DNA from 2 places in the Rhizobium cerradonense genome. Region 1 is predicted to be linked to the other one. Evidence: riboswitches for the same ligand, from Rfam matches in the RefSeq annotation. Region 1 holds a riboswitch; the other holds the start of a gene.
What was found. Region 1 has a riboswitch for FMN ahead of PH547_RS03985 (6,7-dimethyl-8-ribityllumazine synthase). Riboswitches for the same ligand answer to the same signal wherever they lie in the genome.
Positions count from the first base shown of each region.

Region 2: another riboswitch for FMN. It lies ahead of ribB (3,4-dihydroxy-2-butanone-4-phosphate synthase); the one in region 1 lies ahead of PH547_RS03985 (6,7-dimethyl-8-ribityllumazine synthase).

Region 1 is NZ_JAQJCK010000001.1:818,337-833,943, reverse strand. It holds gene metH (methionine synthase) at 1-737, shown strand, start outside; gene PH547_RS04040 (GntR family transcriptional regulator) at 793-1,557, opposite strand; gene PH547_RS04035 (glucosamine kinase nucleotide-binding domain-containing protein) at 1,554-2,438, opposite strand; gene PH547_RS04030 (hypothetical protein) at 2,475-2,765, opposite strand; gene PH547_RS04025 (ABC transporter substrate-binding protein) at 2,989-4,248, shown strand; gene PH547_RS04020 (carbohydrate ABC transporter permease) at 4,554-5,507, shown strand; gene PH547_RS04015 (carbohydrate ABC transporter permease) at 5,520-6,359, shown strand; gene PH547_RS04010 (Gfo/Idh/MocA family protein) at 6,356-7,420, shown strand; gene PH547_RS04005 (ABC transporter ATP-binding protein) at 7,434-8,438, shown strand; gene PH547_RS04000 (class I SAM-dependent methyltransferase) at 8,602-9,288, shown strand; gene phnF (phosphonate metabolism transcriptional regulator PhnF) at 9,290-10,018, shown strand; partial or broken gene PH547_RS03990 (VOC family protein) at 10,024-10,374, opposite strand; gene PH547_RS03985 (6,7-dimethyl-8-ribityllumazine synthase) at 10,432-10,908, opposite strand; FMN riboswitch at 10,999-11,146, opposite strand; gene PH547_RS03980 (ABC transporter ATP-binding protein) at 11,237-12,298, opposite strand; gene PH547_RS03975 (ABC transporter permease) at 12,310-13,098, opposite strand; gene PH547_RS03970 (ABC transporter permease) at 13,095-13,988, opposite strand; gene PH547_RS03965 (ABC transporter substrate-binding protein) at 14,060-15,163, opposite strand; gene PH547_RS03960 (MurR/RpiR family transcriptional regulator) at 15,348-15,607, opposite strand, start outside.
Region 2 is NZ_JAQJCK010000009.1:191,793-207,399, reverse strand. It holds gene PH547_RS21535 (calcium-binding protein) at 1-3,830, shown strand, start outside; gene PH547_RS21530 (type I secretion system permease/ATPase) at 3,885-5,600, shown strand; gene PH547_RS21525 (HlyD family type I secretion periplasmic adaptor subunit) at 5,597-6,907, shown strand; partial or broken gene PH547_RS21520 (LysR substrate-binding domain-containing protein) at 7,039-7,461, opposite strand; gene PH547_RS33845 (RNase H family protein) at 7,514-7,729, opposite strand; gene PH547_RS21515 (helix-turn-helix domain-containing protein) at 8,437-8,925, shown strand; gene ribB (3,4-dihydroxy-2-butanone-4-phosphate synthase) at 9,055-9,696, opposite strand; FMN riboswitch at 9,816-9,961, opposite strand; gene PH547_RS21505 (glucose 1-dehydrogenase) at 10,061-10,843, opposite strand; gene tpiA (triose-phosphate isomerase) at 10,945-11,685, opposite strand; gene PH547_RS21495 (SDR family oxidoreductase) at 11,691-12,479, opposite strand; gene PH547_RS21490 (sugar ABC transporter ATP-binding protein) at 12,504-13,982, opposite strand; gene PH547_RS21485 (sugar ABC transporter substrate-binding protein) at 14,005-14,934, opposite strand; gene PH547_RS21480 (ABC transporter permease) at 15,050-15,607, opposite strand, start outside.

The sequences.
Region 1 (15,607 bases):
GCCCGCGCGCCGTTGTAGGCTTCTGGCCGGCAGGCACGGTCGGCGATGATATCAGATTGTTCGCCGATGAGGGCCGCACCGACGAACTCGCGACCTTCTATACACTGCGCCAGCAATTGTCGAAGCGGGATGGCCGCCCGAACGTGGCGTTATCAGATTTCGTAGCGCCCGTTTCGAGTGGCGTCGGCGACTATGTCGGCGGTTTTGTCGTCACGGCCGGTATAGAGGAAATTGCCATCGCCGAGCGTTTTGAGCGCGCCAATGACGATTACTCTTCGATCCTCGTCAAGGCGCTCGCCGATCGCTTCGCCGAGGCTTTTGCCGAGCGGATGCATGAGCGGGTGCGGCGCGAGTTCTGGGGCTATGCCAAGGACGAAAACCTCGATGGCGACGAGTTGCTGGCGGAGGCCTATGCCGGCATCCGCCCGGCGCCGGGCTATCCTGCCCAGCCCGACCACACCGAAAAAGAGACCCTGTTCCGTCTGCTCGATGCGGAAGCGGCGACCGGGGTGAAGCTCACCGAAAACTACGCCATGTGGCCCGGTTCCTCCGTCTCCGGACTCTATATCGGCCATCCCGACTCCTATTATTTCGGTGTAGCAAAGGTCGAGCGAGATCAGGTGGAAGACTATGCGGCCCGCAAGGGCATGCCCGTTGCGGAGGTGGAGCGCTGGCTGGGACCGGTGCTCAACTATGTGCCGGAAAGCCGCGATACCGCAGTGGATGACGCGGCATGATGATCTGATTTGACGGTGTGGAAAAAGCGAGTGAGGGATGCTCGTTAACTCAACCCTAAGTCGCTCCAATCGTCAGCTCCGCAACAAAGTCATAAGCGTCCCCTCGATAGAGCGAGCGGGTAAATTCCACGGCGCGACCGGAGCCGAGGTAGGAGATGCGTTCGATCGATAGGCCCGCAGCCCCGACGGGGACGCCTAGCAGGCCGGCGTCGGCCTCTTTCATGTTGGTCGCAGAGATGCGTTGGACGGCACGGACCGGGCGGACCTGGCGCTTTTCGAGCTCGGCATAAAGCGACGCGGTCACTGTGGATGGGTCCGGCAGGAACTCGCCGGAGACGCTGGCATGTTCGATGGCCAGCGGCTGGTCGTCGGCGATGCGCAGACGGCTGAGGCGGGAAACCTTGGTGCCGGCGGCAAGGCCGAGGATCATCATTTCATCGGGCGAGGGGGTGTGCACGCCCTTATGCAGCCATTCGGAGCGTGCTGTCATGCCCCGCCGTGCCATGTCTTCAGTGAAGGACGTTAGCTGCGATAGGCGCTGTTCGACCTTGGAGACCGGCTTGGCGACGAAAGTGCCGGAGCCATGGCGACGGACAAGGATGCCCTCTGCCACGAGATCGTCGATCGCCTTGCGTACCGTCACGCGGCTGACGGCTGCATATTCGGCTATGTCGCGTTCCGGCGGCAAGGCATCACCATGTTTCAGCGTGCCAACCTTGACGGCGTCTTCGAGCGTGCGGCGCAGCTTGACATAAAGCGGGCCGGTGCCGCCGGCGAGCAGGCGTTCCGGCGAGAAGATATGGCTCAAATCCTCGGTCATGGCGTGCTCCCCATGTCTTTTTGCAGGAGCTTTGCCGCCAGTTCGACCGCGCCGCGCAATACGTCGCCTTTCGGTTCCGCGAGAAGCGCCTTGTGTCGCGAAGCGAGCCAGGGATGATATGCCTTCGAGAGACCGCCCAGTAGGCAGACCGCCGGGCATTCGGGCCAAAGCAGCGTGTCGAGGCTTTCGGCGATAGCGTTCACCGCTGTCTTGACGATGCCGACAGCGACCACATCGTCCCTTTCGGCATGTTCGAAGACCATCGGCGCGTAACGCGCAAAATCTTTCGGTTTGGAAGCATGGGCGAATTCGACGATGCGTTCGGGATCGCCGTCGAATTCAGCCATGATCTTTTCGGTGATTGGCGAGGGTGGCTGCACCTTGTCGTGCGCCAGAAGTGAGCGCTCCAGCAGATCGCGGCCGAGACGCGCACCACTTGCTTGGTCGCCAATGACAAAGCCCCAACCACCGATGCCCCAAATCTTGCCGTCGCGTCGAGCATTGTAGACGGAACCGGTGCCGAATGCGCCGATTATCCCATCGGCATCGCCGAGCGCACCCTGAAGCGCTATCGTCGCGTCGGTGACGACATGGCTGTTTGCAAAGGGCAGCGCTTTTTCGATGCGCTTGCCATAGTCACCGACGTTGGCGCCGGCCGTGCCGACAACGGCGGGCAGTGTATGGACCAACTCCGGATCGAGTCCGGCGTCGCTGAGGGCTTCTTGGGCGGATGCGACGATGTTGACCAAAGAGTTTTCGAGATCGGAAAGGATATTGGCTGCCCCCGCCTTGCCGTTACCAAGGACTTTACCCAGCCTGTCTGTCACAGCAGCGCGGCAGCTTGTTCCCCCGCCGTCGATACCGATCGCAAACTCCGTCATCACACCCTCCGGATAACCACCCGTTCCCCATTTTTCCTACAATACCAAAAAAATACCATTTACCAATAGGCAATGCGTCGCTTTTTGCGTTTCTGTATCATATTGAAAAATATCAATAAAATTTTTTATCTGTTTTTCCGACTCAGAAAAGTTAAATTTCGGCTGGACAATTGGTATTTTTTTGGCCTTAATTCTTCCAAGGGAACAGTTCGAACAGGCATCGGCAGAACCGGCAAGATAACAATAGCCGGAACGCCAAGCAGAAGGTGACGGACCTCTGCCGTTGTCAGGAGCCGCGTAGATCAAACAGGGTCTGCGCGACAGCATTCGTCATGAAATTCCCGTGTGTTGAGTTTCTGGTGTCCTTGTCCGGTCGTCCGGCGGGTCACGATTGATCGGGCCGATCAGGCACAGTGCCTTGCGCCCTTGTGCATTTGGGGCCGGCAATGTTGGCGGTCCTTGTGGAGCGTTGGCTGTTTCCTCGGATATGCCAACGGATTTTCAGATCGAGAACGGTGCCTTTTTCCGGGCGCTTAAACAGGAGAGGGAAATGAAAAACAATGTTCTGAAAGGCTTACTCCTCGCATCCAGCCTGCTGACCTCGGTCGGCTTCGCGCATGCGGCGGACGTGACGCTGACGGTTGAAAGCTGGCGCAACGACGACCTGCAGATTTGGCAGGAAAAGATCATCCCGGCATTCGAAGCCAAGAACCCTGGCATCAAGATCGTCTTCTCGCCGACGGCTCCGACCGAGTACAACGCATCGCTGAACGCCAAGCTTGAAGCTGGTTCCGCCGGCGACATCATCACTTGCCGTCCGTTCGACGCTTCGCTGGACCTCTTCAACAAGAAGCAGTTGTCCGACCTGACATCGCTGAAGGGTATGGATAACTTCTCGCCGGTCGCCAAGGCTGCCTGGACCACGGACGACGGCAAGTCGACCTTCTGCGTGCCGATGGCTTCGGTCATCCACGGCTTCATCTACAACAAGGATGCCTTCGACAAGCTCGGCCTCAAGGTTCCGGCGACTCGCGACGAATTCTTCGCAGTGCTGGACAAGCTCAAGGCCGACGGCACCTACATTCCGATGGCCATGGGCACAAAGGATCTGTGGGAAGCTGCAACCATGGGCTACCAGAACATCGGCCCGAACTACTGGAAGGGTGAAGACGGTCGCCTGGCTCTGATCTCTGGTAAGGAAAAACTGACGGATGCTCCGTGGGTCGATCCTTACAAGGAACTCGCCAAGTGGAAGCCTTACCTCGGCGACGGCTTCGAAGCCCAGAGCTATTCTGACAGCCAGAACCTCTTTACGCTCGGCAAGGCTGCCATCTACCCGGCCGGTTCGTGGGAAATCGCGCTGTTCAACACGCAGGCTCAGTTCAAGATGGGTGCCTTCCCGCCGCCGGTCGCAAAGGCTGGCGACACGGCTTACATCTCCGACCATCCGGATATCGGCGTCGGTCTGAATGCCAAGAGCAAGCATGCGGAAGAGGCCAAGAAGTTCCTGAGCTGGGTCGCCTCGGACGAGTTCGCCAACATCTACGCCAACGCGCTGCCGGGCTTCTTCAGCCTGAACTCGCATCCGGTGAAGATGACCGATCCGCTCGCTCAGGAATTCGTTTCCTGGCGTGACAATCACAAGTCGACGGTTCGTTCGACGTACCAGATCCTGTCGCGCGGCACGCCGAACCTGGAAAACGAAACCTGGACGGAATCCGCCAACGTGATCAACGGCACGGACGCGCCGGACGCTGCTGCCAAGAAGCTGCAAGCCGGCCTCGACAAGTGGTACAAGCCGGCCAAGTAAGCCTGCTTTGACGTAAGTCGGGTGAGGGGCCTCGTGCTCCTCACCTTGTTCTACCGCCGGTGCATGCGGATAGAAGGACAGAGGTCATCGGTTGCTGCTTTCCCGCTTTTGATGGGTAAGTGCATGACGCGCCTTCATTATCTTGTATGCCGATATGAGCCGCCGGACCCGCGGCTGTCGCGACACCACATCGAGCCGCGCCCGATATTGTTTCTCCATGTTTGGCCGGAGAGCCGGAACAGCGGGCGAATTGAACGTTTGCGCTGCCGTCCCGATGCGTAGCCAATAAAAGCAGGCAGAAAGCCATGAGCAAAGCCAGTATATCAGCCGCTTTTGATGCGGTCCCGATCAAGCGCCAGAAGCGTTGGCATATCTTCGTTTTCCTTCTTCCGGCCTTCATCGTCTACACGGCGGTGATGATCCTGCCTCTGATCGAGACATTGCGGCTGTCGCTGTACAACGTCGTCGACAACCAATCGACCTTCGTGGGTCTCAACAATTTCAAAGTGTTGTTCGGGGATGATCGCTGGTCGCATGATTTCTGGAATGCGCTGCGCAACAATTTGATCTTCTTTGCCATCCACATGTGCGTGCAGAACCCGATCGGTGTCGCGCTCGCGGCGCTGCTGTCGCTGCCGAAGCTGCGGTTCGTCGCCTTCTATCGCACCGCCATGTTTCTGCCGACGCTGCTTTCCTTCGTCATCGTCGGTTTCATCTGGAAGCTCATTCTGTCGCCGCTCTGGGGTGTGGCGCCCGATTTGATGGGCATGGTCGGCCTTAAGTCGTTCTTTGCTCCCTGGCTCGGCAAGCCGGGCACGGCTCTCGTCACCGTCGCGCTGATCTCGGTCTGGCAATATGTCGGCATCCCGATGATGCTGATCTATGCCGCGCTACTGAACATCCCTGAAGAGGTGATCGAGGCGGCCGAGTGCGATGGCATCACCGGTTGGAGCCAGTTCTGGAAGATCAAGCTGCCACTGGTGCTGCCGGCGATCGGCATTATCTCGATCCTGACCTTCGTCGGCAATTTCAACGCTTTCGACCTTGTCTACACCGTGCAGGGCGCGCTGGCGGGGCCGGATGGTTCCACCGATATTCTTGGCACGTTGCTCTACCGCGTCTTCTTCGGCTTCCAGCTACAGCTCGGCGACCGCTCGATGGGCGCGACCATCGCGACGGTAATGTTCCTGATCATTCTCGCCGGCGTCTCATTCTATCTTTTCATCGTCCAGCGGCGCATCCGCCGCTACCAGTTCTGAGGAGAGGCGACGATGTCCAAGGCACGCACTTCCCTTGTCCGCTCCGGCCTCGTGCATCTGGCGTTGATCGCCTACACGTTGCTTGCCATCTTTCCGGTGTTTCTGACCATCATCAATTCCTTCAAGGACCGCGCCTCGATCTTCCGCGCGCCCCTGAGCATCCCAACGCCATCCAGCTTTAGTCTGATCGGTTATCAGACCGTTCTAAAGCAGGGGGATTTCCTGACCTATTTCGAGAACAGCTTCATCGTGACGATCGTCTCGATCGTCTTGACCCTGCTGTTCGGCGCCATGGCCGCCTTCGCGCTGTCGGAATACCGCTTCCGCGGCAATACCATCATGGGGCTTTATCTCGCGATCGGCATCATGATCCCGATCCGCCTCGGCACGGTCGCCATCCTGCAGGGTATGGTCGCAGCCGGCTTGGTCAATACGCTGACTTCACTGATCCTCGTCTACACGGCGCAGGGCCTGCCGCTCGCTATCTTCATCCTGTCCGAATTCATGCGAACCGTCTCGGATGACTTGAAGAATGCGGGCCGCATCGATGGGCTCAGCGAATATGCGATCTTCTTCCGCCTTGTGCTGCCGCTGGTTCGTCCGGCCATGGCGACGGTCGCCGTCTTCACCATGATCCCGATCTGGAATGACCTGTGGTTCCCGCTGATCCTGGCGCCGAGCGAGGCGACCAAGACGGTGACGCTGGGCTCGCAGATCTTCATCGGCCAATTCGTTACCAACTGGAACGCGGTCCTGGCGGCGCTGACGCTCGCCATCCTGCCCATCCTCATCCTCTACGTCCTCTTCTCACGCCAACTCATTCGCGGCATTACATCCGGAGCAGTCAAGTGAGCTCATCTCATAAGCCGATCCGCGTGTTGGTCGCCGGCCTTGGCAATATGGGCCGCAGCCATGCGCTTGCCTACCACAACAATCCCGGTTTCGAGATTGTTGGCCTCGTCAATCGCTCGAAGCCGAAGCTGGCTGATGAGCTGCAGGGTTACACGATCCATCCGGATTTCGAGACGGCGCTGAAGGCGTTGAAGCCCGATCTTTGCTCGATCAATACCTATTCCGACAGCCACGCGGATTATGCCGTCATGGCTTTCGAGGCGGGCTGCGACGTATTCGTGGAAAAGCCGCTGGCGACGACCGTTGAGGATGCGGAGCGCGTTGTGGCCGCAGCCGAGAAAGCCGGCCGCAAGTTGGTGATCGGCTATATCCTGCGTCACCATCCGTCCTGGATGCGATTGATTGCCGAGGCGCGCAAGCTCGGCGGTCCTTATGTCTTCCGCATGAACCTGAACCAACAGTCGAGCGGACCGACCTGGGAGACGCATAAGGCGCTGATGCGCACCACGTCGCCGATCGTCGACTGCGGCGTGCATTATGTCGACGTCATGTGCCAGATCACGGACGCCAAGCCGGTCGAGGTGCGCGGCATGGGTCTGCGCATGTCGGACGAGATCGCGCCGGATATGTACAATTACGGCCATCTGCAGGTGATCTACGAAGACGGTTCGGTCGGTTGGTACGAGGCCGGCTGGGGGCCGATGATTTCCGAAACGGCTTTCTTCGTGAAGGATGTGATGTCGCCGAATGGCGCGGTCTCGATCGTCATGGACCCCAACGCCAAGTCGGACGACATCGACACGCACACCAAGACCTCCGTCATCCGGCTGCATACGGCCGAGACCGGTCCGAACGGCAAGTTCATCCGTCCCGATCAGGATCTGCGCATGGACGGAGAGCCGGGTCACCAGGAGCTGTGCGATCGCGAACAGGCCTTCATGCTGAAGGCCATCCGCGAGGATATCGACCTTAGCCGCCATATGGCCGACGCTGTTCAATCGCTACGCATCTGCCTCGCCGCCGACGAGAGCGTGCGCACCGGCAAGCCCGTTTATTTGTAAGGGATAAGAGACTGTGGGATCGCTTCAACTGAAATCCATTCGCAAGGCCTATGGTACGCATGATGTGCTGAAGGGCATCGACCTCGAGGTGAAGGATGGCGAGTTCGTCATTTTCGTCGGCCCTTCCGGTTGCGGTAAGTCGACTCTTCTGCGCAGCATCGCCGGCCTGGAGGACGTAACCTCGGGCGCGGTTTTGATCAATGGCAAGGATGTGACGGTTACGCCGCCCGCCAAGCGCGGCATTTCCATGGTGTTCCAGTCCTATGCGCTCTATCCGCATCTGACGGTGAAAGATAATATGGGCCTCGGCCTGAAGCAGGCTGGCACCGCCAAGGATGAGATCGAAGGTCGTGTGGAGAAGGCGTCGAGCATGCTTTCTCTCGCCCCCTATCTCGCCCGTCGTCCCGCCGAACTCTCCGGCGGCCAACGTCAGCGCGTCGCCATTGGCCGCGCCATCGTGCGCGAACCGGAGCTTTTTCTATTCGACGAGCCGCTGTCGAACCTCGATGCGGCATTGCGCGTTCAGACCCGGCTTGAAATCGCCCGCCTGCATCGCAGCCTGAAGGCAACGATGATCTATGTCACCCACGATCAGGTCGAAGCCATGACGCTGGCCGACAAGATCGTCGTGATGAACGCCGGCGCGATCGAGCAGATCGGTTCGCCGATGGAGCTCTATAACCGGCCCGCGAACATCTTCGTCGCCGGCTTCATCGGTTCGCCGCAGATGAACTTCATTCCGGCGGAGAAGCTCGAGCAGAGCGGTGCCAAGACCATCGGCATCCGTCCGGAGCATATCACTTTGTCGCGCGACCACGGCACCTGGGCCGCCAAGGTCATCCATGTCGAACATCTCGGCGCCGATACGATCATCTATCTCGAATCCGAGCAAACCGGCCTTCTGACCGCGCGCCTCTTCGGCGAACACAAATACGAGCCGGACGAAACGGTCTATGCGACGCCGGAGACCAGACATATGCATCGCTTCGACGCAAACGATCAGGCCATTCGCGCTTAGGCGTCGGCATTTGGCATATTGAAGAGGGCTCTGCTTTGGCAGGGCCTTCTTTTTATTTGTCCAGCGATTGGCCCTAAAGTGATCCAGTCGTCCGGACGAATTCATGTGCCTGTCACAGAGGTGCGCTATCACTCGCTCAGTCAACACCAACAGCGAGCGCATCATGACAAATGCAGCAACCACTTATGCAACTTGGCATACCGAACCGAATGGTGACATTGCGATGGCGGAATCGCACAGCCCCTATTGGCGGCATTTCATCGAGAGCGTGCCAGAGCGGGATTTTTCGTCGAAAACGGTGCTGGATTTTGGCTGCAATCGCGGCGGCTTTCTGCGGCTGCTTCATGCGATGCGGCCGTTCCGTCGCGGCGTCGGCATCGACATTGCTTCGGAATCGGTTGCGGCGGCTGTGGCGGCCAAGGGCAACATGCCGCTGCAGTTTCAAGTCACCACCGATCTTTCGCCTTTTGCCGATAGCTTCGATGTCGCATTCAGCTATGAGGTCGTTTACCTGCTGCCGGAGTTGAAGCGGCATGCCGAGCAGATGTTCGAGGTCATGCGCAATGGCGGTGTCTATTACGCCGTCACCGGTTGCCACAACGAAATGCCGCTTTGGCCGAAGTGGCGCGAATTGATCGGCGGCAACAGCAATGCGCCGGTGCAGGATCGCTCTCCGCAGGACTATATCGATGCCTTCGCAGCCGCCGGCTTCGATGTTTCCGTTCGGCGTTTCGGCTATAGCGGCTTCGTCAGCGGATCGAAGGATCGCAAATATTATCCGAGCATTCTCGACGCGCTGAGCTATCCTGCTGAATACAAGCTCCTGTTCCGGCTCGAAAAGCGCATCTGATATGGAAACGATCGATCGCAAGAGCGGCAGTGCTCTCTGGCATCAGATCGGCGAAATCCTGGCGGCGGATATCGCCACCGGGACCTTTGCTCCGGGCGCCAAATTGCCGACCGAACCTGAACTCATGCAACGTTTCGGTGTTAGCCGTTTCACTGTCCGCCAGGCGCTCGGCCATTTGGAGCAGCGGGGATTGGTGCGCGCGGAGCAGGGGCGAGGGACCTTCGTTCACAGAGGGGCTCTCGACTATAGGCTCTCGAAGAAGACGCGGTTCTCCCAGAATTTGATCGAGCAAGGTTTCGAGCCTGGCGGCGAATTATTGATCCACGAGGTCGTCCCGGCATCCGAGCTTGTCGCGGCGCGGCTGAGGCTTGCGCTTGGCGCGCCGGTCATCCATCGCCGCGGTGTCATGACGGCGGATGGAGTGCCCGTCGAACTTGGCGACACCTACTATCCGGCTGACCGATTTCCGGATTTCGACAAGGCGAGGCTGCAATATCAGACCATTACCGCAGCACTCGCGAGCTACGGCGTCCACGACTATGTGCGCCTATCGACCGAGATTGAGGCGCGCATGCCGAATGCCGAGGAGGCGCGGTTGTTGCGGCAGCCGAAGTCAACACCGGTATTGGTCGTTCTCAAAGTGGATGTCGATAACGATGGTGCGCCCATTACCTATTCCGAGACTTTATGGTCGGCGGAGCGGGTGACCTTCAACGTCGATTTGGGATGAACGGCCTATCGATGGGACAGAATATTCACGATCTTGCCGAAGGGATCGCGGACGTAGAAACGCCGGACTCACCAGGGTTCGTCGTTCAGATCGTAGACGATGTCGAGCTGCATCGACCGGGCGCGCTGATAGACCTGATCGACATCGTCGACCTCAATCGAAAGATCGGGCACGGTCGCGCCTGAGCCGCCTTCGCTGGCTATGCTGATCTGCGGCACAGTCTGCGCCTTCGAGGCAAAGGTGATGATCCAGCCGTGGTCCATAACGATATCCAAGCCGAGCAGGTCGCCATAGAAGGCGCGAGCGCTGGCGGGATCGGCCGCATGCAGATTGGGGACAATTCGCAGGACGGTCATGCGATGCTCCTTGCCGGAGGAATGGAGGCGGGCCTTTGCCGCCTCCACCATCTTAACTCAGACAGTCACCGATGGCAGCAGCTTGGCGCGTTCGCTGAGGATCTGCCGGCAGGCATTTGCCACTTCCTGACCCTTGATGACGAAATGCTGCTTGAAGAAATGAATATGCGCTTCCGTCTCCTGGAAATGATGCGGCGTCAGCACGGTCGAAAGAATCGGAACGCCGGTATCCAATTGCACGCGCATCATTGCATCGAGAACGGTGTCGGCAACGAAGTCGTGGCGATAGATGCCGCCGTCGACGACGAAAGCGGTCGCGATGATGGCGCTATAGCGGCCGTTGCGGGCGAGCGTCTGCGCATGCAACGGGATTTCCAGGGCGCCGGGTACATCGAAAATGTCGATGGGGGAGGCGCCTTCGGTCTTCTGCCATTCGGCGATGAAGGCATCGACGCACTGATCGACGATATCGGCATGCCAGCGTGCCCGGATCAACGCTATGCGGCCCGGCTGCGTAGAAATGGAAATGGTCATGAACTCTGCCTTTCAAGGGTTTAACTCAATATCCCTTGGGCGAACACGCAAGGCCGCAGAAGCCCCTTGCGCGAAGGAGCCGTCGACCCGGCTTGCTCTCTTCCATCCGGACTATACCGTCGGCTCCGGCCTCTCACCGGATCTGCTGACCCTTCCAGCGAACCGGAAGGCGCTCGCGGGCTCGGAGATCAGCCTCCATACCGCCGGTGGGGAATTGCACCCCGCCCTGAGAACGCCTGGACTATAATTGCGGTGCAACAGAAATCAAAGAAAAACGCCGGGCGATTTGCCCGGCGCGTGCGAAAAATCTGTCCAATTGCGCTGCTTATCAATCCTGGATGACCAGCAGATCGGAGGAGGCGAAGCGTAGCGTGACTTTCTCGCCGACGCTCGGAGGCATCATTCCGGGGCTGTTGAACATGTCGAAGGAAATGGTGTTGCCGCCGACATTCATGCGCGTGCGGATGACCGAACCCAGGAAGTGGGCCGAGGAGACTTCGCCGGTCAGAGCAGTGTCGCCCTTCGCCGATTCTGCCAGCGAGCCGGCTTCTGGGCGCAGCGCCAGCGATACGGTGTCGCCGGGCTTGTAGGCGGTGACCGACTGCTTCAGTGTCACACCCTGATCGCCGATCATGATGCGGTTGCTGTCCGGATCGACGACCTTGCCTTCGATGAGGTTCAGCGTGCCGACGAAGGAGGCGACGAAGCGGGTGGCCGGCGTGTTGTAGATTTCGAAGGGCGTGCCGATCTGGTCGGCGCGGCCGGCGTTCATGACGACGATGCGATCGGAGATCGACAGAGCTTCTTCCTGGTCATGCGTCACGAAAACGGTGGTGATGCCGAGCTGCTGCTGGATGGCGCGAATTTCTTCACGCAGCGATACGCGGATCTTGGCATCAAGCGCCGAGAGCGGTTCGTCGAGCAGGAGGACCTGCGGCTTCACGGCGATGGCGCGGGCGAGCGCCACGCGCTGCTGCTGGCCGCCGGACATTTGGAACGGATAACGACCGGCAAGATGATCAAGCTTGATCAGGCCGAGCATTTCCTTGACGCGCTTGTCGATGTCAGGCTTGGCAACGCCGGCGACCTTGAGGCCGAAGGCGACGTTGTCATGCACGGTCATGTTCGGAAACAGTGCGTAAGCCTGGAACACCATGCCGATGTTGCGCTGGTTCGGCTTCAGGGGACGCTGATCTTTGCCGTTGATCGTCAGCATGCCGGCGGTCGGCGTTTCGAAACCGGCGATCATGCGCAGAACGGTCGTCTTGCCGCAGCCGGACGGTCCGAGGAAGGAGACGAATTCTCCTTTCTCGATATGCATGGTGAAGTCATGAACGACCTTGGTTTCGCCGAAGGACTTCTTGATGTTGGTAAGTTCGAGAAAAGCCATGGTGTGAAGCCTCACGCCTTAATCGGAGCGGATCTGGAGAAACGGGAAACGAGCTGGAGAAGGCCCATGCTGAGCCAGGTCACAGCGAGTGCGATGATCGCCAGCGCCGAAGACTGATAGGCCTGATTGGCGCCGACGAGCTGCATATAGGGGCCGAAGGCCGGACGATTGAGCAGCGAAGCCATGGTGAATTCGCCCATGACGATCGCCAGCGTGATGAAGGCGCCAGACAGAACGCCGCTCATGACATTGGGAAAAATGCAGCGGAACATGATGGTGGTCCACTTCGCGCCGAGGCTTTCTGCGGCTTCCGTCAGGGTACCTACATCGATCGTGCGCATCGCCGTATCCACCGAACGATACATATAGGGGAGCGCCAAGACAATATAGGAGCAGACGAGCAGAAAGTTCGTCGATTGCTCGAAGCCCGTCAGCGGCAGGATCGACGATGAATTGTAGAGACGCAGGTAGCCGAAGACGATCACGATCGCAGGAATGACCAGCGGCATCAGCGTAATGAATTCGACGACCGGGCGTAACTGTGGCAAGCGAAGCCGCACCCAATAGGCCGTCGGGACAACGAGCAGCATGCCGACGACAATGGTCAGCGCGGCCATGAGCATGGAATAGCCGAACGCATAAAGGAAGTGCGCATCGGAAAAGACCGATGCATAGGCATCGAAACTATAGGCATCGCGGCGCATGCGCAGCGAGAATTCCAGCGTGCCGATAAGCGGAACGATGAAATAGAAGGCGCCGATGACGACCGCGATCCAGGCGAAGAATTTTTGCAGCTTCATTTCTGCCACCGTTCTGCGCGCATGCGCATGATGATGTAGATGACGTTGGAAATGCCGGTGATGACGATCATGCCGAGAGCCATCGCATAGCCGAGGTTGGCGTTATGCAGCACGTCGCCGCGGATCTGGGCATAGAGCTGGATCGGTATGATGTTCAGCGAGCTGCCAGTCAGGGCGATTGCGGTCGCAATGGCGCCGAAGGCATTGGCGAACAGCAGCAGCGTCGTGCCAAGCAGGCTCGGCCACAGGATGGGGAGTGCCACCATCAGCCAATACTGCCCATTGGTCGCCCCAAGGATCGAGGCCGCCTCGCGCCATTCCTTCTTCATACCGTCCAGGGCTGGCGTGATGATCAGAACCATCAGCGGAATCTGGAAGTACATGTAGGTGATCGTCAGGCCGACGAAGCTGTAGAGATTGAAGCCTGCATGAAAAATGTCGAAGCCAAGCCAGTTTTTCAGCAGCAGCGTGACGAGGCCCAGGCGACCGATCGTGGCGATGAATGCAAAAGCCAGAGGCACACCGGCGAAATTTGAAGCGACGCCGGAAAAAGTCAGGAAGGCATGGCGCACCCAGGCCGGAAGTCCACCCATGACCAGGGCCCAGGCCAGATAAAAGCCGATTAGTGCGCCGCCGAGCGCCGAGGCGACAGACACTCTGATGCTGATCCAGTACGAGTCCAAGATGGATTTTGTGAAAAGATCGCCGATGTTCTTCAACGTTAGGCTGCCGTCGGGCGTCAGAAACGCACCTGCGACCAGATAGATCGTTGGGAGTATGAGAAACAGAAGCGCGAAGATCAGGAAGGGCGCAATGCCCAGCCAATCGACAACCACGCGCTTATTGATCATGGGGGCGGTACTGATCGTTGATGTCGTGACGATGCTCATGATTGGCCCATTCCGCGGCGTCAAAAAAGGAAAACCTCCCCGCCGAAGCGGGGAGGTCATATTAGCTGAAATTACTGTACGTTCGAACCGACGACAGAATCCCACTTGGTAGTGATGGCGGTCTTGCCGGCAGCCTGTTCATCGAGCGTCGGGAAAACGGCCTTTTCATAGGCTGCTGCCGGCGGCAGCTTGTCGAGAAGTTCCTGCGGAACCTTCTTGTTCTTCGCCAGGTCGTTGAAGCGGATCGGGTGGCAATAGCCCTTCAGCCAGCCGATCTGGCCTTCGTCGGAATAGAGGAATTCCATCCAGAGCTTGGCAGCGTTCGGGTGCGGAGCGAAAGCCGAGATCGCCTGAACGTAAACGCCAGCGACAACGCCCGAAGCCGGAACTGTAACGTCAACCGGCGGGTTGCCGTTCAGGCTGTCGCGCCATGCGAGGCCGTTGTAGTCCCAGGCGACGACGATCGGGGTTGCGCCCTGAGCGAGCGAAGCGGACTTGCCGATGACCGGAACGAAGTTGCCAGCCTTGTTCAGCTTTGCGAAGTAGTCGAGACCAGCAGCGCCGACCTTGGCGGCATCCTTTTCGCCGGCAGCCAGGCCAGCGGCGTAAACGGCCTGTACGGCCTGGTTGGAGGTGCGCGGGTCGCCAGCGAGCGATACGGTGTTGGCGTATTCCGGCTTCTGCAGGTCAGCCCAGTCCTTCGGCGGGTTCTTCACGACGTCTTTGTTGGTGACGAAGGAGAGAACGCCGTAGTAGTCGCCATACCAGAAGCCGTCGGCATCCTTGGCGCTGTCCGGAATCGAGTCCCAGGTGGAGACCTTGTAAGGCTGCAGCAGGCCGTCCTTCTTGGCGGTCGGGCCGAAGGAGAGACCAACGTCGATTACGTCGGGAGCCTGCGGGCCGGTGTTGCCCTTGTTGGCGCGGATTGCTTCAACTTCATCGCCCGACCCGGCGTCCGGGTTCAGTTCGTTGACATCGATGCTGTACTTCGCCTTGAAAGCAGCGATGAGGTCGCCATAACCGCACCAGTTGTGGGGCAGGGCGATGGTGGTCAGCGTGCCTTCCTTCTTGGCGGCAGCGATAAGGTCTGCGCTCGGTTCAGCAGCAGCAATGGCGGTCGTGGCGACGAGCATTGCAGTGGAGAGCGTCAGAAGACGATGAATTTTCGAGGTCACTGGTATTCCTCCTTTTGGGTTTTCAGTGTCTGGCGTTGCTGTTAATGACGTTGCATGAAGGTTGTGTGACGGATTTCAATGGGTTGCGCTTCCTGAACATCGGAGATTTACTTTTATTCGCTAACGATGACAGGCCTGTCTTGCTAGCCGATCCTTAGGTTGTAACTTTATACTTTCCTCCCTGCTAACCTAGCTTGCGGAACAGCCTTGTTTGTTCGAACAGGCCTTCAAGCGTTTTCATGCGCTCACTCGTCTCGTCCCAGGTCGAGCTTTGTATGGCTTCGATCAGCGCTTCGACGATGAAAAGGGTGACGACGGAGGAATCCCAGGCCGAAGGCGCTTCGATCTGCACGCGGAATGTGTGCTTTGCATATTTGACGGCAGGGGTCGCCCATTGGTCGGTGAAGACGATGATCTCGGCTCCGCAACGCCGGGCGGCGGCGG
Region 2 (15,607 bases), on a different contig from region 1:
CGATCAACGGCGCCGGCGGCAATGACGTCTACCATTATGCGCGCGGCGACGGTAACGACATCATCACCGAAGCGGCTGCCAGCGGCATGGCCGATACGCTCCTCTTCAATGGAATCGTCGCGAGCGACGTTAGCTGGGGCCGCAGTGGGGCTGATCTCGTCCTGACGATCGCTCCGAGCGTCGCGGGCGGAACGGACGGTTCGACCATTACGCTGAAGGGCGCGCTGGATGCGAATGCCGAGCAGGGGATCGAGCGAGTTGTATTTGCTGACGGAACGGTCTGGGCGTTCATCGATTTCGCCTCGAAGGTCGTCAACGTGGCTGGCACGACGGCGGCGGAAACGGTGAACGGCACCAACGGCTCCGATATCATTCGTGCAAACGCCGGCAACGACGTCATCAACGGTGGCGGCGGCAACGATGTTTACCTATACCAACGTGGTGACGGCAACGACACGATCAACGATGACGCCAATGGCGGTTCAAATGACCGCCTGGTCCTTGCCGATATCAACCCCGCGTCGGTTTCACTTGTTCGCAACGGTATCGATGTGTCGCTCGTCATCGCACCGACGGTGGCAGGTGGCGCCGATGGTGGAACCATCCTCATCAAGAACGAACTCGACGAATATTACGCGCGCGGTCTTGAGCAGATCGTCTTTGCCGATGACACAGTATGGTCGAGAGCGGACCTGCGGACAATGGTTCTGCAGCAGGCTGGCACCGCCGGCAATGACGTCATCGACGGCTTTAACATCGCGGATACGATCAGGGGCGGTAAAGGCGACGACAGCCTGAACGGTCAGGGCAGCAACGACACCTATCTTTACGCCCGTGGCGACGGTAACGACACGATCACCGAATGGGATAGCGCCGGCGACGACGATCGTCTGGTCTTCACTAACCTCAACGCGAGCAACGTGTCCTTGGTGCGTACCGGCATCGACCTGAAGCTGGTGGCCACCGAGAGTGCCGTTGGCGCAGGCGACGCCGGGTCGATCGTCCTCAAGAACATGCTGGACGAATATTACGCGCGCGGTGTCGACAAGGTGGTGTTTGCGGATGGAACGGCCTGGACACGGGCGGATTTCCGAACCAAGGTCCTGCAGCAAGCCGCCACTGATGGTAACGATACGATCGACGGCTTCAATGTCGCCGACACGATCCGGGGCGGTAAGGGCAACGACAGCCTCAATGGCCAGGGCAGCAACGACACCTATCTTTACGCCCGTGGCGACGGCAACGACACCATCACCGAATGGGACAGCGCCGGCGACGACGATCGTCTGGTCTTCACCAATATCAATGCGAGCGACGTGATGCTGGTGCGTACCGGTATCGACCTGAAGCTGGTGGTCGCCGAGAGTGCCGCCGGCGCCGGCGATGCCGGGTCGATTGTCCTCAAGAACATGCTGGACGAGTACTATGCGCGCGGTGTCGACAAGGTTGTGTTTGCTGACGGAACCGCCTGGACGCGGGCGGATTTCCGGACGATGGTCCTGCAGCAGGCCGTGACCGCCGGCAACGATACGATCGACGGCTTCAATGTCGCCGACACGATCCGCGGCGGCAGGGGAGACGACAGTCTCAACGGCCAGGGTAACAACGACGCCTACCTTTACGCTCGCGGCGACGGCAACGACACGATCACCGAATGGGACAGTGCGGGTGACGACGATCGCCTGGTATTTTCCGACATCAACGCAAGCGACGTGACGTTGGTGCGCACCGGCATCGACCTAAAGCTGGCGGTCACTGAGAGTGCCGCCGGCGCCGGCGACGCCGGGTCGATCCTGCTGAAGAACATGCTGGATGACTATTATGCGCGCGGCGTCGACAAGGTGGTTTTTGCCGACGGTACGATCTGGACGCGGGCGACGATCCGCACCAAGCTGCTGACGCAGGCGGCCACTGACGGCAACGATACAATCGACGGCTTCAACGTCGCCGACACGATCCATGGCGGCAAGGGCGATGACAGTCTGAACGGCCAGGGCAACAACGACACCTACGTCTATACCCGCGGTGACGGCAATGACGTGATCACCGAATATGAGAATGCCGGCGGTAGCGATCGGCTGGTGTTTGCAGACGTCAATGCTGCCGACGTGACATTGGTGCGCAATGGCAACGACGTGACCATCGTGGTGGCCGAAAGTGCCGTCGGCGCTGGCAACGCCGGCTCTATTACGCTCAAAGCGTCCTTGCAGGACTATTATGGACGCGGCGTCGACGCGATTGTCTTCGCCGACGGCACTAGCTGGTCGCGGGCCGATATGGTCGCACACGTGGCTTATGTCGGAGGAACAGCCGGCAACGAGACGATCAACGGATCCTCGGGCACCGACGAAATTCGAGCAGGCGCCGGTAACGATACGCTTGTCGGTGGCGCAGGAAACGACACCTACGTCTATTCGGCCGGAGACGGCAACGATATCATCGATGAGCAGACGTCAGGGACCGACAGCGACATCCTTCGACTCAACGATCTTTTGCGGAGTGACGTGCGGTTCGAGCGGACGGGATCGGCTGTCAACGATGTGATCATCCGCGCGCTTTCGACCGGAGAGACGATCATGCTCAAGAACCAATTCAACCTCGCAGGCGGCGTCGAATCGATCGTCTTCAAGGACGGTGAGGTTCTTGGGGGTGCTGCAGGTGCGCTCGACACGGCGTTCAAAGGTTTGGTTGTGATCTACGGGACGACAGGGAACGATACGCTCGCCGGCACTCCTGATGGCGACACCTTCATCGGTGGGGCCGGTGACGACCGCTATAACAGCGGTGCGGGCAGCGATGTCTATCTCTATGCCAAGGGCGAGGGCAGCGACTATATCGACGACCAGTCGAGTTCGACGGTCGATGTCGACGCCCTGCGCTTTAGTGACCTGAATGCCAGTGATGTCACATTCAGCCGGTTAGGGGTCCACACTCTGATCACAGTTAATGAGACAGGGGCGGTCATCACACTGGACGAGCAGCTTTCGTCGACGACCGCCAATTGGGGGGTGGAGCGCATCCAATTTGCCGACGGCACAGTATGGGACAGAACCCAGATCGAGGTAGCATCCTGGATCCGGGGTTCGGCTGGCAATGATACGCTGACTGGCACCGCGGGCAATGACACACTGGGCGGCGGTGCAGGCAACGACATCGTCAATGGTGCTGCCGGCAATGACACCCTCCATGGCGAGGTCGGCAATGATACGCTCAACGGCGGCGATGGAAACGATGCTCATTTCGGCGGTGACGGCGACGATCTTCTAATCGGTAATCTTGGCATCGACACATTTGACGGTGGTGAGGGCAATGATACGCTCGACTTCACCTATTACACGACCGCCAGCCACACGATCGATCTGGCTGCGGGTCTGGTGACCTTCTCGGACGCATCGCCTGCCGAGCAGATCCTGAACATCGAGAATGTGGTGGGCGGCGCCGGCGTAAATGATATCCGCGGGTCCGCGGCTGACAACAAGCTGGATGGCGGCGCCGGCAACGACGTGATCTCGGGCAATGACGGTAAAGATACCCTGATCGGCGGTGCTGGCAACGACACGCTGACAGGAGGATCGGGCGACGATGCCTTCGTCTTCAGGGTTGGCTTCGGTAAGGATACGATAACGGACTTCGTAGCGGGCGCGGCAAGCCACGACTCCATCGATGTCAGCACCAGCCTCTTTGCCGATTTCGCATCAGTGATGGCAGCCGCGACCCAGGTGGGTGCGGATACGCTGATTACCTATAATTCCAGCAATGTCATCACGCTGAAGAATGTTGCATTGACAAGCCTTCATCATGACGACTTCCACTTCACCACCGCCGCGTGATGAAAGGCATTCGTCTTGAGCAGTAATCGGGAACAACCGTCACAAGTCTTTCTTGTGGCGGTCCTTTCATCGCTTCGGCGGGCCTTCCTCGGTGTCGGCGTCACGAGCTGTGTCATCAATATTCTGGCGTTGACCGGTTCGTTCTTCATGCTGCAAGTCTACGACCGGGTCATTCCCGGTCGCAGCCTGCCGACGCTCGTCGGCCTCGGCATCATCGCAGCCACGCTGTTTATCTTTCAGGGCGTGCTGGAGTTGATCCGGTCGATGCTCCTGGTCAGGGTGGGAACGGCCATCGATGAGCGTTTCGGCGACCGCGTCTACGGTTCGCTCATCCTGTTACCATCGCGCATACAGATGCCGGGCGACGGGCTGCAATGCGTGCGCGATCTCGATACGATACGCGGCTTTCTATCGGGGCAGGGGCCAACGGCGCTTTTCGACATGCCGTGGATGCCGTTTTATCTTGGTCTTTGTTTCCTCTTCCACTTCTGGATAGGAGTGACGGCACTTGCAGGCGCCCTTTTGCTCATCGGTCTGACAGCGCTTACCGAAATCCGCTCACGCGCACCAGCAAAGGAGGCGGCAAGGCTCGCGGCCGAGCGTATCACCCTTGCCGAAGCTACCAAGCGCAATTCGGAAGCCGTGCTTGCCATGGGCTTTGGTCATTTCATCGGCGAGCAATGGGCCGGTCTCAACCGACGTTATCTCGCCAACCATGTTGCGGCGAGCACCGTTACCGGCGGGCTGGCGACGGCGTCAAAGATCCTGCGCATGATGCTGCAGTCGGGCGTTCTCGCCGTCGGTGCCTATCTGGTGATCAACCAGCAAGCGACAGGCGGGATCATGATCGCGAGTTCGATCCTCGCCAGCCGGGCGCTTGCGCCCGTGGAGCTTGCCATAGGTCAGTGGAAGGGTTTCGTCGCAGCAAGACAGAGTTGGGCGCGTCTGACCAAGCTGATGACGCTGATGGCATCGCAACAGCGCGAGATTGCCATGCCGGCGCCACGCGAAAGTCTTGCCGTCGAGAACCTGCATCTTGGGGCTCCTGGTGGTCGCAATCCGATCCTCAAAGGCGTCTCGTTCGGTGTCTCGGCAGGTGAAGCGGTCGGCGTGATCGGCCCGAGTGCGTCGGGAAAATCGACTCTCGCGCGCGCCATCACCGGCCTGTGGCTTCCGCTGAGTGGCGCTGTCAGGCTCGACAAAGCTCTACTTTCGCAATGGGAGCCGCGCGCCCTCGGCCGCCATCTCGGTTATCTGCCGCAGGATGTCTCGCTCTTCGACGGTTCAATCGCTCAAAACATTGCCCGCTTCGATCCGGCCGCCAATTCCGAGGCCGTCATCGCGGCCGCAAGGGCCGCCGGCGTCTATGACATGATCGTGCAGCTTTCCGACGGGTTCGATACGAGGGTTGGTGAACACGGATCGGTTCTCTCGGCCGGACAGCGGCAGCGCATCGCGCTTGCCCGAGCCCTTTACGGAGATCCGTTCCTAGTCGTGCTCGACGAACCGAACTCCAATCTCGACGCCGACGGCGAAGCGGCACTGACAAAGGCGATCTCTGGCATCCGTGCAAGGGGAGGGATTGCAATCATCATCGCCCATCGGCCGAGCGCGCTCGTTGCTGTCGATAAGGTCCTTGTCATGGGCAACGGCCAGATGCAGGCGTTCGGTCCAAAGGACGAGGTACTGAGCAAGACGACGGCAAGGCTGCCGAAAGCTGCCCCGCAGCCCGTGCGTCTCCTGGTCGGCGGGGAGGAGGCAGGTTCGTGACAGAGATCGGAGGGCCATCGGCGGAGCGCGCTATCAGTAAGCTGACAGTGGCAGCCCTCAGCGTCGTCGTGCTGCTTGGTGGTGTCATGGGAGGGCTTGCGGCAACCACGCATCTGTCGGGTGCCGTGATCGCCACCGGAACGGTGGTCGTCGACACATACGTGAAGCCAGTGCAGCATCAGAAGGGTGGGACTGTCGGCCAGATTTTCGTGAAAAACGGGGAGCTCGTGGAAGCCGGCCGGATCCTCATCCACCTGGATGATACGCAGACGCGCGCCAATCTCGCGATCGTGCGCAAGCGTCTGAACGAGCTTTCAGCCAGAACCGCGCGGCTGGAAGCCGAACGCGATGGAGTCGACGTTATCGAATTCTCCGAGGAGCTACTGAAAAAAGGCGACGATGCTGACGTCAGCCGCTCGATTGACGGGGAGAAGAGACTTTTCGCCGACCGCAGGTCCTCGCGCACGAGCAGGAAGGCGCAATTGCGAGAGCGCATCGAGCAGCTAAAACAGGAAGCCGAAGGTCTGGTCTCGCAGGAAACCGCCAAGCGGCAGGAGATCGCGTTGATCGAAAAGGAGCTGACAAGCCTGCAGCGCCTCTTCGACCAGGGGTTGGTTCCCGCAAATAGGGTCTATGCTCTCCAGCGGGAGGCGGCAAGCCTAACCGGCGAACTCGGCAGCCTCGTTGCCAACGAGGCGCAGACGAAGGGCAAGATCACCGAGACGGAGCTTCAGATCATCCAGATCGACGACGACCAGCGCAGCGAAGTCTCAGATCAGCTCCGCCAGGCAGAAAGCGATATCGGCGAATTTTCCGAGCGTCTGGTCGCCGCCGAGGATGAGCTGCAGCGCATCGATATCCGCGCGCCGCAGGGCGGCATCGTCCACCAGCTCGCCGTTCACGCACCCGGCGCCGTCATAGCGCCCGGAGAAGCGATCATGCAGATCGTCCCGGATCGCGATGCGCTGGTCGCCGAGGTCAAGCTTTCGCCGACCGACATCGATCAGGTCAGCATCGGCCAGGCCGTGCATCTTCGGTTTTCCGCTTTCAGCCAGCGTAACACGCCGGAACTTAATGGTATCGTCACAAGCGTAGCAGCTGACCTCACCGCCGATCCACGGTCGGGTCTCAGCTACTACGTCGTGCGTGCCAAAGTTTCTGACGGCGAATGGCAGAGGCTGGGCGAGGTAACACCACTGCCCGGCATGCCGGTCGAAGCCTTCGTCCAGACGGGGGAACGCACAGCTCTCGCCTATTTGACGAAGCCTTTCATGGATCAGGTCGCGCGTGCCTTCAGGGAGGAATGACCGGATCCTGACGGTTTACAGCGGCTGCGTCTCAGTCGAACGAGAATACGACGGTTCGTATCTCATCAAGGCGGCAGGTCTTTGTGGCATCGCTCATGCGGCGAACGATGCCAATCGGATCATAGAAATCGCTATATTTTCCCGGTAGCCATTTCCTTTGCCAGTTCGGCTATCACCGAGCGCAACCACCTGTGGGCTGGATCGTGGCGGTAGCGAACATGCCAAGCCATCTCGACCGGAAAAGTTCCGAGATCGACGGGCGTCGGAAGCACCTTTAGGCGCGGATCGCCTTCGAGGCTCTGGCAGACCAGCCTCGGCAGCGTCGCACAATAGTCCGTGACGGCAAGCATCGCGGGCACGGCAAGGAAGTGGGTGACGGAAACGGCGACCTCGCGCTTGAGGTTTTGTTGTCCCAATGCCTGGACGAGACCGACGCGTAGACGGCCCGGCGGGAGCACGTTTACATGCTTGAGGCTCTCATACTGCTCTCGGGAAATGCTGTCTCCGACGTCCGGATGACCCTTGCGCATCACGCAGGCAAGCCCATCGTCCAGATTTTCAGAAGTCTGTTGCAGCCGTCGACAACGTAGTGGGAATCGCACCAAATCACGACCGCTCGCGGATTTCTGAACCTTCGAGCCATTCAAGTGCTTGCAGCAGGGCCAGGACTTCCATCTGCCCGTTGCCCGGGGCCGCAACTCGCCCACAATTCGAGGTCACCTCAATTCCACCGCGATAAACCACGAATGCCCAGCCACCGGTTTTCGTGGTGGGCGAAAAGGAGCCATCGACGTAGACGTGGAGACTATCCAGGAGGGTCAAGCTTTATACCAGTTGTCGTCCAAGTTACTTCAGATTCCGGTGAGAGTACATCGATTGAGGAATTCGCTAAAGCTCACCAAGGGATCCATCCTCGCCAATGTCCAGCAATATTGGTCGCGCCAATTGTGACGGGGACTAAGCGACAGCTCAACTGGCTTCCACCGTCCGCGATGGCCGCTGTTTTAGTCTTTGAGAAGGAAGGGGGCGCCGGCGGGCGGCGTTGTTGCACGAGCGGTCGCTTGGACGCAGGAAGTTCCATCCACGAAGGAGCACGGGAGCCACGGCCGGGTGTCGCGAGCGCATCGTCGCAAATGGTAGGTTTCCTTATCGCGCTTCGAATAGCTCAGCACGTCATAGTATCTGCAAAGCGCGGATCTGCTGCTCTGCGAAGTACCGCGTGTTTCCAAGGTGAAGCCATTGAATCTTGTATAGAATTCGGTTGCGAAGCAAACTGAATTCCACTATCTTTTTCTGCGAGGCAGTACGCGCTGCCTTGGGGCTGCAAACCCCTGCTAGCGGTTGGTGTCGGCCGGTACGGCACCACACTCCTTGACCTTTGCGGTCGGGGAGCCTGTGGCGTATGTCCAGGTTCCTCGGAGCTAAAGGCCATAGGGCCGTCTAGCACGGTTTGCACTCCCCGATCAGTGGGTTGAGCGAGTTTTCAGCGGGGGCGTACCGCATGAAACTCTCCATTCGGGGTGTCGACCATGAATCGCCGTACAGCCGCCGCACAAATCCGATCGTCGAGACGTGGGCAAAGCAAGCAGCCGACCATTGAAAGCCAGTCAGCCCATCCCGTCGATCTGCATGTCGGACAGCAGATCCGTATCCGCCGCATACAATCGAATGTATCGCTCGGCGATCTTGGCGCCGGCATTGGCGTCAGTTTCCAGCAGGTGCAGAAATATGAAAACGGCAGGAACCGCGTCAGTGCATCCATGCTCTATGAGGTCGCCAAACGCCTGAGGGTACCCGTTGCGAAATTCTTTGAAGGCCTGCCCGATCCTGAAGGCACACAGGACCCGCAGATCGTGACCGAGGTCGATGACCGCATCGCCTATATCTCCACCGCGGAAGGCCGCCGTCTCATCGAGGACGTTTTGCTGCTTCCCCCGCGTGTCCGCAGCCGCGTCGTGGCGCTGGTCAGTTCCATTGCCGATGAAGAGATGGAAGAGAGGCCGGACACCGATCTATAGCGAAAGCAAAGGCGCGATTGTTGCGAGCGGATTGCACGAGCTCTTGTCTAGAAAGGTGCCTCCGCCAATCGCAGACACACAACAATCTTTTGCAACAGAACGCGCCATGTTGGCATCTAGTTTGAACGATTAGGCGGCCGACATTTCCGGTGTCGCCAGATCGCGCTGATCATTCAGGTAGGCGATCAGATCTTCAATCGTCACCAGGAGCAGGCCGTGCCGCTCGGCAAACTTCTCAAGATCGGGAAGGCGAGCCATGGTGCCGTCATCATTGGCGACTTCGCAAATCACGCCAGATCCGGAGCGCCCCGCAAGCTTTGCGAGATCGACGGCTGCCTCGGTATGGCCGGGACGTCCAAGCACGCCAGCCGGGTGAGCGCGCAGTGGAAAAATGTGCCCTGGGCGGGCAAAGTCGTCTGGCCGCGTGCCCTTGGTAACGAGGGCACGAACCGTCGCGGCGCGATCGGCTGCAGAAATCCCTGTCGTCGTTTCCGGAATGTAGTCGACGGACACCGTGAAGGCGGTCTTCAGAACCTCGGTATTGCGTGGAACCATCAGGGGAATGTCGAGCTCATCCAGCCTTTCACCTTCCACGGCCACACAGATCAGACCGCGCGCATGATTCATCATGAAGGTAATTGCCGCAGGCGTCACAGCATCGGACGCAATCACAAGGTCGCCCTCGTTTTCTCTATCCTGGTCATCAACAACAACAACGATCTCGCCGCGTGAAATCGCCGCGATTGCATCTTCGATTTTAGAAATTGCCATGCACTTTGCCTTTCAAGGGTTAGCTGCCTTCGCAGCATCCAAGACTTCTTTCGAAGTCACTGTTTATCCCTTGGGCGAACAAGCCTGCGGACGCGCAACAACACCGGTTGCGCTCGCACGGTTGCTCTCTTCCATCCGGACTTTAACCGTCGGCCCCGGCCTCTCACCGGGTCTGCTGACCCTCCGCGATTTGCAGAGGCGCTCGCGGGCTCCGAGTTTCCTCGATACCGCCGGTGGGGAGTTTCACCCCGCCCTGAGAACGCTGATAAGATAGGCGATCGATATGGCCTCCCGCAAGAGGGCAGTTTTCCTCTCACTGTCTTTTCTGCGACACAACCGGTGAACAGATTGTTTTCTCATGAACTCAGGACATGATGAGACCGCCGTCGACATTGATCGTCTGACCTGTGATGTAGGCCGCATCATCGCTCGCGAGGAAGGTGACGAGACCGGCGACGTCTTCGCCGGAACCGGCGCGCTTCATCGGAATGCCTGCGACCCACTCCTTCATCAGCTCGCCCGGACCGTAATTGCCAAGGAGCTTACCCCAGGCCTGATCATTATAGGCCCACATGTCCGTCTCGATGATGCCCGGGCAGAACGCATTGACGGTTATGTTTTCGGTGGCGACTTCCTTTGCGAGGCTCTGAGTGATCCCGACCACTCCCATCTTCGAGGCGGCATAGTGCGGCGTATAAATGAAGCCGTCTCGTGCCTGTCCCGATGCGGTATTGATGATGCGTCCGCCGCGGCCGTGTTTGCGCATGCGCAGGATCGCTTCCTGTGCGCACAGGAAAACACCCTTGGTGTTGACGGCCATGACCTTGTCCCACTCGCCTTCGGTCATGTCTTCAATCCGCGCGATTGTAATGACGCCGGCATTCTGGATCGAGACATCGACAGTACCGAAGGCATCTTCCGCAGCATCGTAAAGGGCCTTCACGCTTGCCTTATCCGTGACGTCGCCGACGAAGGAGATCGCTTTGCCGCCATTCTTCTTGATCTCTTCGGCGACGAAGTGCACCGACTCCTCATTGGCGGAAACGACGAGATTTGCGCCCTCTTTCGCAAAGCGCCGTGCGATGGCGGCGCCAATGCCCCGGCTGGCTCCAGTGATGACGACGGTCTTGTTTTCGAAGCGGTTCATTCGGATGTCTCCCGGTCCACCGCCGTGCTTCCTGGCAAACGGCGCTTAGCAAAATAAATCTTCAAGGCCGTCCCGTCGGCGGCCAACCATCGGGCTCGCATTCAGGGGACAGCACGCAGTATCGCTGCAAAATCCGATGCCTTCAGCGAGGCTCCCCCGATAAGCGCGCCGTCTACGAGGGCAATGGCAAATAGCGACGCCGCGTTCGATGGCTTCACGGAACCACCGTAAAGGAGCCGTATCTCGCTGCCCTCCGCGCCAAATCGCTTGATCAGGGCTCCGCGCAGGGCGGCGTGAACTTCGGCGATTTCGGCCTCCGTCGGAACGCGGCCGGTTCCAATCGCCCATACCGGCTCGTAGGCGATAACGGTGTTGGCAGCGCAAGCACTGTCCGGAACGGACGCCGAAAGCTGGCTTTCGACGACCGCAAGCGTCATGCCGCCGGTCCTCTCATCGTCGGTTTCGCCGACGCAGACGATGGCCGTCAGTCCGGCGCGGTAAGCCGCCGCCGCTTTTGCGGCGACGAGAGCGCTGGTCTCATCATGGTTTGCCCGACGCTCCGAATGGCCGAGGATCACACAGGTTGCTCCGAGATCGGCCAGCATGTTCGCGGAAACATCGCCCGTGTGGGCGCCCGACGGCGAGGCGTGACAATCCTGCCCGCCGATCCGCAATTTTGAGCCGCGCGCTATCGACGCGGCGCGGTCGATAAGGGTGGCGGGTGGGCAAATGATGGCTTCGGCCTTGGCGTCATCGGCGGCGGCCGCGATGGCGACAATCTCGTTTAGGTCCGAGAGCAGCCCGTTCATTTTCCAGTTTCCGGCGATCAACTTGTGCGGCATCGTCATCACCAGCAGCAGAAACCGCCATCGACCAGCAGGTCGACACCCGTGACAAAGCTTGACGCGTCCGAAAGCAGAAATACGGCGGGACCAACCATCTCATCGACCGTCGCCATGCGCTGCATCGGCGTCTGCTCTTCAAACAGCTTTGTCTGATGGACCATCTCCGGCCGGGTGTTCATCGGTGTCGCCGTATAGCCGGGGGAGATCGTGTTGACGCGAATTCCGCGGTCGACCCATTCCATTGCCAGGGACTTCGACATGTGGATGACGCCGGCCTTGGACGCGTTGTAATGGCATTGGTTCAGGCCGCGATTGACGATGACGCCCGACATGGACGCGATGTTCACGATCGATCCCTTGCCCCTCTTCAGCATCGAGCGCGCTTCGGCCTGGCAGGACAGAAAAACCCCCTTGAGGTTGATGTCCATCAGCGTCTGATATTGCTCCTCTTCCATCTCCTCGGCAGGATTGGCATTCGCGATGCCTGCGGCATTGAGGGCGAGGGAGAGGGGGCCAAGTTCGACATCCGCCCGTTCCACCGCTTCGGCAAGCGCTGCCTTGTTTGTCACATCCGCGGCAAGCTGGATCGAACGGCGTCCAGCCTTGCGAACGAATTCGGCGGTCTGCGACAGGCCATCGTCGTTGCGGCGGTCAAGCAATGCGACATCTGCGCCGCATTGAGCCAGACCGATCGCGATGCGCTGGCCGATACCGCTACCGGCGCCGGTCACAAAGGCAACCTGGCCGGAGAGGTCGAAAAGCTTGGGAGCATTCAGAGTGATGTCGGGCATCGCTCTTCCTTTCTTGATGTCATTTTAGATTGTAGCCAATTCCATGACGGAGACGTCGTTCGCCTGGTCGCGCTCCAGAATTCCCGCTTGTTTGCCTTGCGCAAGGACAAGGATGCGGTTTGATACACCGAGAACCTCTTCCAGATCAGAGCTGACCACGATGACGGCCACGCCCCTGTTCGCGAGGCCGACAATGATGTCGTAGATGCCGGCGCGAGCCCCGACATCGATGCCTCGGGTCGGTTCATCGAGCACGACCACTTTGGGATCGCGCATCAGCCATTTTGCGATGACGATCTTCTGCTGGTTGCCGCCGGAGAGATCGGAGGCCAGTTGATCAGCACGGCCCTTGATACCAAATGTCGAAATGGCTCTTTTTGCGAAATCCCGCTTCATCGAGGACGTAATCCAGCGGCTTTCGAACCGATCGAGGTTTGGGTAAACAATATTTTCCGCGATGCGGTGGTTGACGACCAATCCCTGAAGCTTGCGGTCTTCCGGCACCATAACGATGCCTCTCGCTACCGCGTCAGCCGGACTATGCAGTTTTAACGCTTCGCCATTGAGGCGCACAGCGCCGGACCTTACCGGATCTGCTCCGGAGATGGCCCGCACCAATTCGGTTCGCCCCGCGCCGACCAGGCCGGCTATACCCAGAATTTCTCCGGCCCTTACCTCGAAGCTAATATCGCGGAATGAATCGTCCACCGAGGTCAGAGCGTCGACCTGCAACACCGGACGATCCTGCGGCACCGGCAATGTCGGGAACATTCTATCGAGCGAACGGCCGACCATGCTTTCAACGATCGTGCGCACAGGGGTCGAGCTATCGGCAAATTCCTGAACACGTTCGCCGTCGCGAAGAACGACAATGCGGTCGGTGATCTGCTTGATCTCTTCCATCCGGTGCGAAATGTAGATGATCCCGACGCCTTCGGAGCGCAATTTCCTGACCTGCTCGAAGAGCGCCTCGGTTTCCGCACCGCCGAGTGCGGCCGTCGGTTCGTCGAGGATCAGCAGCTTCGCATCGAGCGCCAGGGCCTTGGCAATTTCAATGAGCTGTTGGTTGGCGGTCGACAGTCCCGCCACCTTGCGCGTCGCAGGAATATGCAGGTTCAGGCGCGAGAGCTGTTCTTGAGCGCGTTTGACCATTTGTGTCCGGTCGACGACGCCGTTCTTCATCGGCCAGCGACCGATGAAGACATTTTCGGCGATCGTCAGCTCGGGAAGCAGTTGAAGCTCCTGGTGGATCAGGACCACGCCCTTGTCGATCGCCTCTCTCGGATTGGCAGGGGCATAAGGCTGCCCCTGCCATGTCATGGTACCTTCGGAAGGCGTGCGTGATCCGGCGATGATGCCCGATAGGGTCGATTTGCCCGCGCCGTTTTCGCCGAGCAAGGCGACGACCTCGCCCGGGAAGACATCGAGACTGACGTTCTTCAGGACTTCCAGAGGGCCGTAGCGCTTGGAAATACCTCTGAGTGTGAGCACCGGATCAGTCATCGCACCGCTCCCTTGGTTATGCTTACGGATGGTTGGCGATAAAGCCGGCCACGTTATCCTTTGTGGTCAGGGTCGCATCCATAAGCTGGACCGGGGGCGCTTTCTCGCCGCCGACGATCTTTACAGCATTGGCAACGGCATCGCGGCCCATTTTCTGGGTCTGCTGCGTCGCGGTCACGTCGAAGACGCCGTTCTTCAAAGCTTCCAGAGCTGCGGTGTCGCCATCGAAGCCGCCGAGAGCAATCTTCTGCGAGGGGTTTGCGACCTTGATGGCCTGTGCCGCGCCGAGAGCGAGAGCGTCGGCCTGCGCGAAGACGATCGAAACGTCAGGATTTGCCTGAAGCATGTTCTGCATGATCTGGAAGCCTTCATCCTGGCTCCAGATGTTCGACCATTGCTCTGAAACGATCTTTACGCCCGGATTTGCCTTGACGGCATCCATGCAGCCCTTCGTGCGATCGACTTCCGGCGTCGTGCCCTTCTGGCCATGGATGATCACCATGTTGCCCTTACCGCCGGCCTTCTCGATGATGTACTTGCAGACGGCGTTTGCCGATGCAACGGAATCCGTGGCCAGGAAGGTGTCGCCAGGTGCACCGTCGGCGTTGCGGTCGACGTTGATGACCGGCACGTTCGACTGATGGGCGAGCTTCACCGGAATGGTTGCGGCGGCGGCACCGGCGGGAATGTAGATGAGCGCATCGATGTTCTGCGTGAGAAGATCCTGGACCTGGTTGACCTGCGTCGGACCGTCGCCCTTCGCGTCAACGGTGATGACTTCGATGCCGCGGGTCTTGGCTTCCGCTTCGACAGCCTGCTTGATCTGGTTGAAGAAGTTTGCCTGAAGGTTGGCGACCGCGAGGCCGAGTTTCTTGACTTCCTTGGCCTGAACCGAGCCCAGCGACAGTGCGAGTATGGCTGCCGTGGTCAAGAGAGTACGGGAAAGTTTCATGAGTTCCTCCTTTGGTTTCAATCCGCCCTTGGATACGTCCTCCGCCCTCGGGCTTTCACAATCCCCGTCCGTGCAGCGGAAGGGGAATTCTGGCTATCGGCCTTAGTGGCTCGTCTTATGCCTTCTTCCGGCGCAGCGTTTCAGCGCCGACCGCAAGAACGATGACGACGCCGATGATCACTTGTTGCAGGAATGGTGAGACGTTGAGCAGGTTCAGGCCGTTGCGCAAAACGCCGATGATGAGCACGCCGATCAGCGTTCCGCCGATGCCACCAGCACCGCCCGACAGAGACGTTCCTCCGATGACGACGGCCGCAATGGTGTCGAGCTCGTAGCCAAAGCCGCTTGAAGGTTGGACGGCATCCAGGCGCGCAGCAAGGACGATCCCGGCAACGCCCGCCAATATGGCGCACACGACGTAAACGCCGATCGTGACCACCGGCACATTGATGCCGGCCAGGCGGGCGACCTCGGGATTGCCACCGATTGCGTATAGCATGCGGCCTTCGGAGCGGTATTTGAGAAAGAGCCACGAGACGATGACGATCGCCAGCATCAGGAAGACGGTCGCGGTCAGGACGCCGAAGTGACGGTCGATCGCCAGCATCGTAAACCAGTCGGGAAAGCCGACAATCTGCTGGCCATCGGTAATCATATTGGCAATGCCACGGGC